Regions from separate parts of the Dorea amylophila genome, predicted to be linked through region 1. Evidence: predicted binding sites of a transcription regulator. Region 1 holds the regulator's gene; each other region holds the start of a gene.
What was found. The regulator Rex, encoded in region 1, represses fermentation and respiration genes when NADH is low (regulators of the CRP and FNR family bind a similar motif). The targets are predictions, from matches to a motif close to ATTGTTAANTANTTAACAAT.
Positions count from the first base shown of each region.

Region 1 (3,292 bases):
TACACAGGTAATCCGGTATCTTGAAATAAAATCTTTCAGGATCTGGATCCTGTCTGCTTTCAGTTCCTCTACAGGAGTGCCTGTAAGTCTTGACATTTCTTTCATATGCGGTGTGATCACAAATCTGCGCTCGGCCATCTGATTCAGATAATTTTTATTTTCTGCAAGAAGATTCAGTCCGTCTGCATCGATCAGACACGGTACTTTTACATATTCAATCACAGTTTTTAATATTTTTTCGGAAAGCCTGCTCATTCCAAGGCCCGAACCGATACATACGCTATCTGCCCATGTAAGAAGTGATAACAGTTCTTCTTTATTATATTCCTCATATGTTGTGACAATTGCTTCCGGAAGGAGTGTCTGTAAGATTTCCCGATTATCTGAGGAAGTGTATATTCTCACCAGTCCTGCTCCTGTCATGTAAGCGGCATGCGCATTCAGATAAGCGGCCCCGGCCATTCCTTTGCTTCCGGCTATCACGAGGAGTCTTCCGTACGTGCCTTTATTTGAATCTTCCGGTCTGTCCGGCAGCATCTTCCGATAGATATCTTTTCCGGCTGTCCGGACTATTTCCTGATCCTCACAGATAGAATCTGTAGAAATGCCGATATCCGGCACGATAACCCTGCCGGCCATAGTTCTGCCCTGTGACAGTTCCAGACCAATCTTTTTTAACTGGAATGTCACTGTATAGTCCGCTTTGAAAGCGCAGCCCAGGATACAGCCTGTTGTGGCAGAAAGTCCGGACGGGATATCTACCGCAAATTTTGTTCCCCTCATCCGGTTCATCTGTTCGATCACCTGACGATATCTGCCCTCTACTTTACGACTCAACCCCACTCCAAAGACAGCATCTATGACCACACTATAGGAGTCTTCCTGCGGCATTCCATAAGTAATCTTCCCGCCGCATTCCTGTAAGCGGTGCATCTGTTCCTGTGTTTCCTCGGTATAATGTTCCGGGTTTCCCACACAAAATGTCTCTACGGAGTATCTGTTATTTTGTAAAATGCGGGCAATTGCGAAACCGTCCCCTCCATTATTACCCGAACCACAGACAACACAGACATGCGAAAGATCAACCTTTTCATCTTCTAATACCTGTACACACGCCTGCGCCGCATGTTCCATCAATTCCAGGGAAGGAACCCCTAATTTTTGAATTGTATACTGATCTGCTGCTTTCATCTGTGCTGCATTCACCCAAAGCTGCATCCAATCATCTCCCATCAAGTCCTGCTTTATACTTACCGCAACAAAAGAACGTGTAAAAATATGTCCATCTTCCGGACTACTCCTACACGCCTTTTTCTTTTATAATAATTTACTTATGATCCTCTTTGTAACGACTGATATTGTATGACAGCTGCATCAGGCTTTCTGACAGATGTACATTCTCGACAACAATATTATCTGGAAGATTCAGATCTGTGTGCGCAAAGTTCCAAATTGCACGCACTCCGTTATCAACCAGCATATTCGCCACTTCAATTGCTTTCTCTTTTGGAATCGTCAGCACTGCAATATCAATATTATTGTTCTGTACAAATGCTTTCAGGTCATCCATCATGCGGATCGGTACGCCTCGGATAGAGACACCCTGAAGTCTTGGATTTACATCAAAGATTCCCTTCAGGATAAATCCACGGTTCTCAAAAGCTGCATAATTTGCCAGTGCCTGTCCAAGATTACCGGCACCGATGATAATGATATTATGATCTTCTTCCAATCCTAAAATTTTTCCGATCTCTGTATATAAATACTTTACGTTATAACCATATCCCTGCTGGCCGAATCCGCCAAAGTTATTCAGATCCTGACGAATCTGTGATGCAGTCACCTTCATACGCTTACTCAGATCGTTCGAAGATATACGCTCTACACCATTTTCCAGCAGTTCACCCAAATATCTGTAATACCTCGGCAATCTACGAATGACTGCACGAGAAATCTCTCTTTCTTCCACTATATTCACCCTTCCAATCATAGTCTGAAATAATTATATAAAATTGAAAGATTATTGTCAAACTATTGTTGAATTTTATACAATTTCCGTTATAATAAAATAGCATGTGCAAATGCATTTTACGAATACGAATGTATCAATTATCCACAACGCAGGAGGAAATATATGATATTAGCATGTCACGGGATCCAGAAATCTTTCGGTGAACACCTCATCGTCAGAGATGGATCCTTCCATATAGAAGATCACGAAAAAGCAGCTCTTGTCGGACCGAACGGTGCCGGTAAGTCTACTCTGCTCAAAATGATTGTAGGCGAATCAGCCCCGGATGACGGCAACGTCATTCTGACAAAAGGTAAGACGCTTGGCTATCTTGCCCAGCATCAGGAGATGCAAAGCGGTAATACGATCTATGAAGAAGTCCGCACCGCAAAGGCCGATATAATCGCTATGGAGCGCCGTATCCGCGAGATTGAGATGGAACTTAAGCATCTCTCCGGTGACGCTCTGAACGACCGTCTGGAAACTTACAATCGCCTTATGGCCACTTTTGAACGTGAGAATGGCTATTCTTGCGAAAGTGAGATTACCGGTGTGTTAAAAGGACTTGGATTTACGGAAAATGATTTCACCAAACCGGTCGACACTCTCTCCGGAGGACAGAAAACCCGTGTATCTCTTGGCAAGCTTCTGTTAACGAAACCAGACATTTTGCTTCTTGATGAGCCAACCAACCATCTGGATCTGAATTCCATTGCATGGCTTGAAACCTATCTTCTAAACTACCAGGGAGCTGTGCTGATCGTGTCTCACGACCGTTATTTTTTGAACAAAGTTGTCACGAAAGTTCTTGAAATCGAGCTTGGAGAACTTCGTACTTATATGGGAAACTACAGTGACTATGCAGCAAAGAAGCAGCAGCTTCGCGACATACGCCTGAAGGAGTATCTTAACCAGCAGCAGGAAATCAAGCATCAGGAGGCAGTTATCGAAAAGCTTCGTTCTTTCAACCGTGAAAAATCCATCAAACGTGCCGAAAGCCGTGAAAAGATGTTGGAAAAGATGCAGACTATCGAAAAACCGATAGAAGTTAATACAGATATACATCTGAAACTGGAACCATCCTGTGTAAGCGGCAATGATGTCCTGACTGTTGAACATTTAAGCAAATCTTTCCCCGGACAGGAGCTTTTTACAGACGTTAATCTTGAGATCAAACGAGGTGAACATGTTGCAGTAATCGGTGATAACGGGACAGGAAAGACTACGCTTCTTAAGATTTTAAACCGTGTGGTATCTGCCGATTCCGGTACTTATACACTT
Region 1 is NZ_JAOQJW010000025.1:45,386-48,677, reverse strand. It holds gene OCV72_RS14235 (NAD(P)H-hydrate dehydratase) at 1-1,233, opposite strand, end outside; gene OCV72_RS14230 (redox-sensing transcriptional repressor Rex) at 1,328-1,969, opposite strand; gene OCV72_RS14225 (ABC-F family ATP-binding cassette domain-containing protein) at 2,135-3,292, shown strand, end outside.

Region 2 (3,292 bases), on a different contig from region 1:
GCAAGAAGAAACGGTTTTCGAAATTGGAAAATTTACAATTTTATGGAATTGGTTTGAATGTTCTTGGTGTCATAACAATTGTAATCCAAGGAAAATCAAGCAAATAGCTACAAGAATCCATATTGATGAGGAGAAGCAGGCTCATCTTGCTGAAGTGCTCAACGAGCGTAGAAATTGGTTTGGTCAGCTTGAAGCAGAATACGTCAGAGATTCTTTACATCCTGATAATGCCAGAGCCTCCAAAGAAGAAGACATGGATGTGATGCGTCAGTTTATAACACAATCAGAAGGTGAATTAACTCGTGGCTGTTTGTTAGTATTGCACCGTATTCGCAACAATTTAATGCACGGCATGAAGCTATTGGAGGGATTAGATGGACAAATTGAGCTATTCCGAGCGGCAACTGCGGTGTTAGAAAGTATTGCTGGATAATATGAGTTAATACTGTTTCAAGGAAAATGTTTTCCGATGATTTGGTAATGAAAATAGGAAATCAGTTTAGAGTACTAGAAAGAACAAAATATGGTATTTTAATCGAAGAAATATGTGATAATAATACATATTTTGTTGTAATTAACTTATTGAGAGAGGTTTCAGGCTTTCAGTAAGTAATAGATTAAATAAGAATGTTGGTAGATAAGGGCCTTTGAGAAATCAAAGGTTCTTTTTTTGTACGGAAAAGTTGTTTCTGAGTTGACATAAGGAGGAGATATGTCCATTGTAGGAACCAGACCACCGTTGATTTCTGAGACAAATCTGTATGAATTACATCACAGAGCACGACTTGCGATCAAACCTGGTATTACCGGAATGTGGCAGGTGAGCGGTAGAAGTGATATAACAGATTTTGAAGAGGTTGTGAGACTGGATAGAGAGTATATTAATAACTGGAATATCGGATTGGATGTATTGCAGCTTGTCGGCTGGACTGCGATCATGATCTATGACGGGGCACTGGCAGCAGACGGTGTGATGCATACCGGCAGATGGATATGGTGCCTGGTGATCGGAGCATTGATCATTCTGTGGATTGTGATCGGAATTACGAATCTGGGCAAGATCAATACCGTTGCGATGGCAGCATTATTTATCCTGACACTGATTCTGTGTAAGGTGATATTTACAGGAAGCGGGGCGGGAACACCGTCTGACGACAGTATGACATTTGGAGCAGCAGTAGAGCTTGCGGTTGCGATGCCATTATCGTGGCTGCCACTGATCAGTGATTACACAAGAGAGGCGAAGGAACCTGTGAAAGCAACTGCAGTCAGTGCGGTTACATATGGAATTGTAAGCTGCTGGATGTATGTGATCGGAATGGGAGCTGCTATCATTACCGGAGAATATGACATTGCACAGATCATGTTAAAGGCAGGTCTTGGCATCCTGGGACTTCTGATCATTGTATTTTCAACAGTTACAACCACTTTCCTGGATGCATACTCTGCTGGAATCTCCAGTGAGACGGTTGTAAGCAGATGGAACGGAAAGCATGTTGCTATCGTTGTGACAGTGATTGGAACGGCCGCTGCAATTGTATATCCGATGGATAATATAACAGATTTCCTGTATCTGATCGGTTCTGTATTTGCACCGATGATCGCTATTCAGATTGCTGACTTTTTCCTGTTAAAACAAGATAAAAGCAGCCAGGCAGTGCATATGCCGAACATGATCATCTGGGTGATTGGATTCGTTGTGTACAGAATTCTTATGAATGTAGATATGCCGGTAGGAAATACATTGCCGGATATGGTGATCACGATCATCCTGTGTTTGATCGCCGGGAAATTAATACCTGAAAAAAATCAGAAAAAATAAAAAAGTTAAGAAAAATGGCCGCTGTACCGATAGTGAATAATCTGCTGGCGCAGCGGCCATTTTTTATGATTAAAATTCATAGACAAAATCTATCAACTTTCATAAAAATACTAATTTGTCTTTTATTTAACAAAATAATCAAATTATAGAGAAATGCAAACAAATACAATTATATTTTTATGGAGGTTAGTAAACTATGAAAAACAATTTTCCACACGTATTCAGCCCTCTTACGATCAGAGGTATGACACTCAAAAACCGTGTTGTAATGATGCCTATGGGAAGTGATTTCGCCGGACATGATGGGAAACTGAGCGACGAACATATCAAATATTATGAGCTGCGTGCACGTGGCGGCACAGGGCTTCTGTACGTGCGAGACGTATCATTGACGGAACGGATGCCGGACGCCATATGGTATTGAATACCCTTGAAAGATTGAACTATCTTTAAAATATGTCCCTAAAAGGGAACCCCTTTCCAATATAAATATAAATACAAAGAAGCTTCGGAGAATCCTGCTACCTGTGATTCTCCGAAGCTTTTTGTGAAAATAACTATCTCCGGGTCCACTTCTATGATATGATATAGTATAACTGATCAATAAAAAAACAATTGGGGGAAATACGTAATGAAAAGTTTGCTGATTCTCGGTGCAGGCGGATTCGGCCGGATGGTAGCGGAGACTGCGCAGGCACTGGGGTATGAAAAGGTTGTATTTTTGGATGATGCGGTGAAGGATGAAGCGGTCATCGGAATGTGCTGTGATTATGAGATCAGGCATAAGGAGTATCCGGTGGCAGTAGCAGCTTTTGGAAATAACAAGATGCGTCTGTACTGGACGGATAAATTGCTGGAAAAAGGGTATGAGGTACCGGCAATCGTGCATCCGTCTGCAGTCGTAAGTCCGAGTGCGGTGCTGGAGCCGGGCTGTTTTGTGATGCAGAGAGCAGTGGTAAATACCAATACCCGGATCGGACGTGCGGTGCTGGTGAACAGCGGGGCAATCGTAGATCACAATTCAGTAGTATGTGCCGGAGCGCATGTCGGACTGGGGAGTGTTGTAAAGTCAGACTGTACGATCGAGAGCGGATGTAAAGTGGAGGCAGGAGAAGTGATCTTCTCAACCAGAAGGAAGATCGAGGGCGTGGACAGCCGGAGTCTGGAAGATGCCGTGTACGCATTTGGTTTCGGGCAGCAGTGCAGTTATGTGAAGCCATTCGGAGAAGGACACATCAATGAGACTTATGCAGTCTATATGCCGGGCGCAGATGGAAAGGATACGCCGCTCTATGTTTTGCAGCGCATCAATATTAATGTATTCAAGAACCCGGATCAGGTAATGGCGAATATATTCGGCGTTACGGAGTATCTGCGCAGTATGATCCGTGAGGCAGGTGGAGATCTAGACAGAGAGGCATTGTCTTATATTAAGACAAAATCAGGAGAGAGCTATTTTGAAGATGCGGA
Region 2 is NZ_JAOQJW010000016.1:44,111-47,402, reverse strand. It holds gene OCV72_RS10990 (hypothetical protein) at 1-433, shown strand, start outside; partial or broken gene OCV72_RS10985 (sugar transferase) at 719-1,822, shown strand; gene OCV72_RS10980 (oxidoreductase) at 2,019-2,246, shown strand; gene OCV72_RS10975 (PglD-related sugar-binding protein) at 2,454-3,292, shown strand, end outside.
Region 2: OCV72_RS10980 (oxidoreductase) is a predicted target of Rex. The motif match lies at 1,937-1,956, and genes of this name have one in related genera.

Region 3 (3,292 bases), on a different contig from region 1:
TCTTTCCTGCACGTTCAACTGCTGCGATTGCTCCCTGAAGTGGATCTCCACCACCACCAGCTGGGATCAATGCATCAAGCTTAGGATCTGCTGCCATTAAAGCTTCAGCGGCTTTTGATCCACCTTCTGAAGTTGTACCAGCGTACTGTGGCTCAGAAATTTTTGCTTTGTCGTCTGGGTTTTCTTTGTTCCATTTTTCAACTCCGGCTTTGTAACCTTCCCATCTTCCAAGCCAAGTAGCATCTCCCTGCTCCCAGCCGATCAGACCGATGTTACGATCACCTTTGTCAAGAAGAATCTTAACAAGTTCTGCACCGTTTTCAGGTTCATCTTCATGAACTGCTCCGATGTAGTAAGCGGAATCTTTTGCTGCTTTGTAGATATCTGCACTGTCTTTTTTGCTGATTACACGGAAGAACTGTGCAAGATATACTTTATTATCATTACATGTCTTGATTGCTGATGTCATCTCTGTATCAGATGAGTTACAGATGATGATTCCCTGGCATCCTGCTGCTGCTAACTGCTCTACAGAAGCTGTAACTTTCTCAGATACATGTCCCTGGTCAACATACTGTACTTCTACATCCAGTGCTTTAGCTGCTGCATCCAGCATCTTCTTACACTGTGATCCAAGAACGTCTGTTGAAGACCAGATAGAAACTCCGATTTTAACCTTTCCTGATTTACTGCTCTTGCTGCTCTTGTCATCAGAACTTCCACCGTTTCCGCATGCAGCAAGTCCAACTACCATTGTTGCTGCCAAAAGAGCTGCTGTTACTTTTTTGAGAACTCTCTTCATAATGTTTCCTCCGTTTTCTGTATTTATTTGATGATTAGATTATATACTTAACTGGTATCGTTTTGCAATAAAATACAACCATTTTTTTCAACAAAGTTGTACTGTCTCATAGCGCTTTTCATGGTGTTTTCATCTGTCAAAACCGTTTTTTGTGCGTTTTGACAGTCTTGGTTTCAATAATTATGAACAAAGAATGAATTTTTTGTGCATTTTTCTTCATTTCTTTCATACTTTCTTTATAGTACAATACAACTTTTATTTTGTACTCACTTGTATTATTTTTACAAAACAGCAACCTAAGTTGCATTTAATCTTATAAATAGCAATATTCTTTCAGGTATGCAATACAGTAACCATCATCACAAGTATGATCTTTTTTCAAGATATCAACTGCTCCTAAACCATTTTCTACTATAAATAATGGTACTTCATAATGTTCATATAATGTAACCAGCGCATAACGCACTCCTACCGGGTCAATCTGCCAGCCCAGTCTTTTCCTCCATCCATACCAAAAACTTATATTTGCAATGCATAATTGCTATTTTACGCATACTTTTCATTGTGTTATTCTACAAATGGTTAAAAAAATAACACAAAAAATTATTTTTAAGAAAGAGGTATGAATATGGAAGACACAAAAACATGTCTTGAGAAACAGCCGTTATCCCAGGAAATGCTTGAAAAGATGAATGCCTACTGGCGTGCTGCCAACTATCTGTCAGCCGGTCAGTTATACCTTCTTGACAATCCATTATTAAAAGAACCACTTACAATGGATCAGATCAAGAAGAAAATCGTTGGGCACTGGGGAACTGTCCCAGGACAGAACTTTATCTATGTACACTGCAACCGTGAGATCAAACGTTATGATCTGGATATGATCTTATTATCAGGTCCTGGACATGGCGGAAACTTCTTAATTGCCAATACATATCTGGAAGGTTCTTACAGCGAAGTATATCCGAACATCAGCCAGGATGAAGAAGGTATGAAGAAGATGTTCAAGCAGTTCTCATTCCCATGTGGAGTTCCGAGTCACTGTGCACCAGAGACACCAGGATCTATCAACGAAGGTGGAGAGCTTGGATACTCTATCGCTCATGCATTCGGTGCTGTATTCGACAACCCGGATCTGATCGCAACTGTTGTTGTTGGTGACGGTGAAGCTGAGACCGGACCGTTAGCTACTTCATGGCAGTCTAACAAGTTCCTGAACCCAGTTACAGACGGTGCTGTACTTCCAATTCTTCATTTAAATGGATATAAGATCAGTAACCCTACTATCTTCTCTCGTATTTCCCACGAGGAAGTTGAGAACTTCTTCAAAGGATGTGGATGGAAACCTTACTTCGTAGAAGGCGATGATCCGATGACAATGCACAAGAAGATGGCAGAAACAATGGATACTGTTATCGAAGAGATCAAAGCAATCCAGAAAAATGCACGTGAGAACAACGATCCAGAGCGTCCGGTATGGCCAATGATCGTTCTGCGTACACCAAAGGGATGGACTGGACCAAAGGTTGTAGATGGACAGCAGATTGAAGGATCTTTCCGTGCACATCAGGTACCACTTACAATGGAAAGTCCAGAACATCTGGAACTCTTAAAAGAGTGGCTGGAAAGCTATCATCCGGAAGAACTCTTCGATGAAAACGGACACCTGATCCCAGAACTTGCGGAACTTGCACCTAAGGGAGATGCCCGTCTCGGAGCTAACCCACATGCAAATGGTGGATTATTATTAAAAGACTTAAGACTTCCTGATTTCCGTTCTTATGGAATCGAAGTTGAACCAGGTAAGACAAAGGCTCAGGATATGATCGAACTTGGCGGATATATCCGTGACATCTTCGAATTAAACGAAGAGAACAAGAACTTCCGTATCTTCGGACCTGACGAAAGTATGTCTAACCGTTTATACAAAGTATTTGAAACACAGAACCGTGACTGGAATGCCGGACTTCTTGACACAGACGATTGTCTTGCAAGAAACGGACGTATCATGGATGGTATGTTAAGTGAGCATATGTGTGAAGGATGGCTGGAAGGTTATCTGTTAACAGGACGTCACGGATTCTTCGCAAGTTACGAAGCATTCATCCGTATCGTTGACTCTATGGCAGCTCAGCATGCAAAATGGTTAAAAGTATGTAACCAGCTTTCATGGAGACAGCCAATTGCTTCTCTTAACTTCATCCTGACATCAAATGTATGGCAGCAGGATCACAACGGATTTACACATCAGGACCCAGGATTCCTGGATCACATCGCTAATAAAAAAGCAGATGTTGTCCGCATGTATCTCCCACCGGATGCTAACTGCTTACTCTCTTGCTTCGATCACTGTATCAAGAGCAAGAACTATGTCAACGCTATCGTAGCTTCAAAACACCCAAGCTGCCAGTGGTTATCTATGGAACAGGCTGTTAAGCACTGTACACAGGGTATCGGTATCTGGGATTGGGCAAGTAACGACTGTGGTGA
Region 3 is NZ_JAOQJW010000006.1:9,526-12,817, reverse strand. It holds gene OCV72_RS04755 (sugar ABC transporter substrate-binding protein) at 1-802, opposite strand, end outside; partial or broken gene OCV72_RS04750 (family 1 glycosylhydrolase) at 1,128-1,292, opposite strand; gene OCV72_RS04745 (phosphoketolase family protein) at 1,431-3,292, shown strand, end outside.
Region 3: OCV72_RS04745 (phosphoketolase family protein) is a predicted target of Rex. The motif match lies at 1,381-1,400, and genes of this name have one in related genera.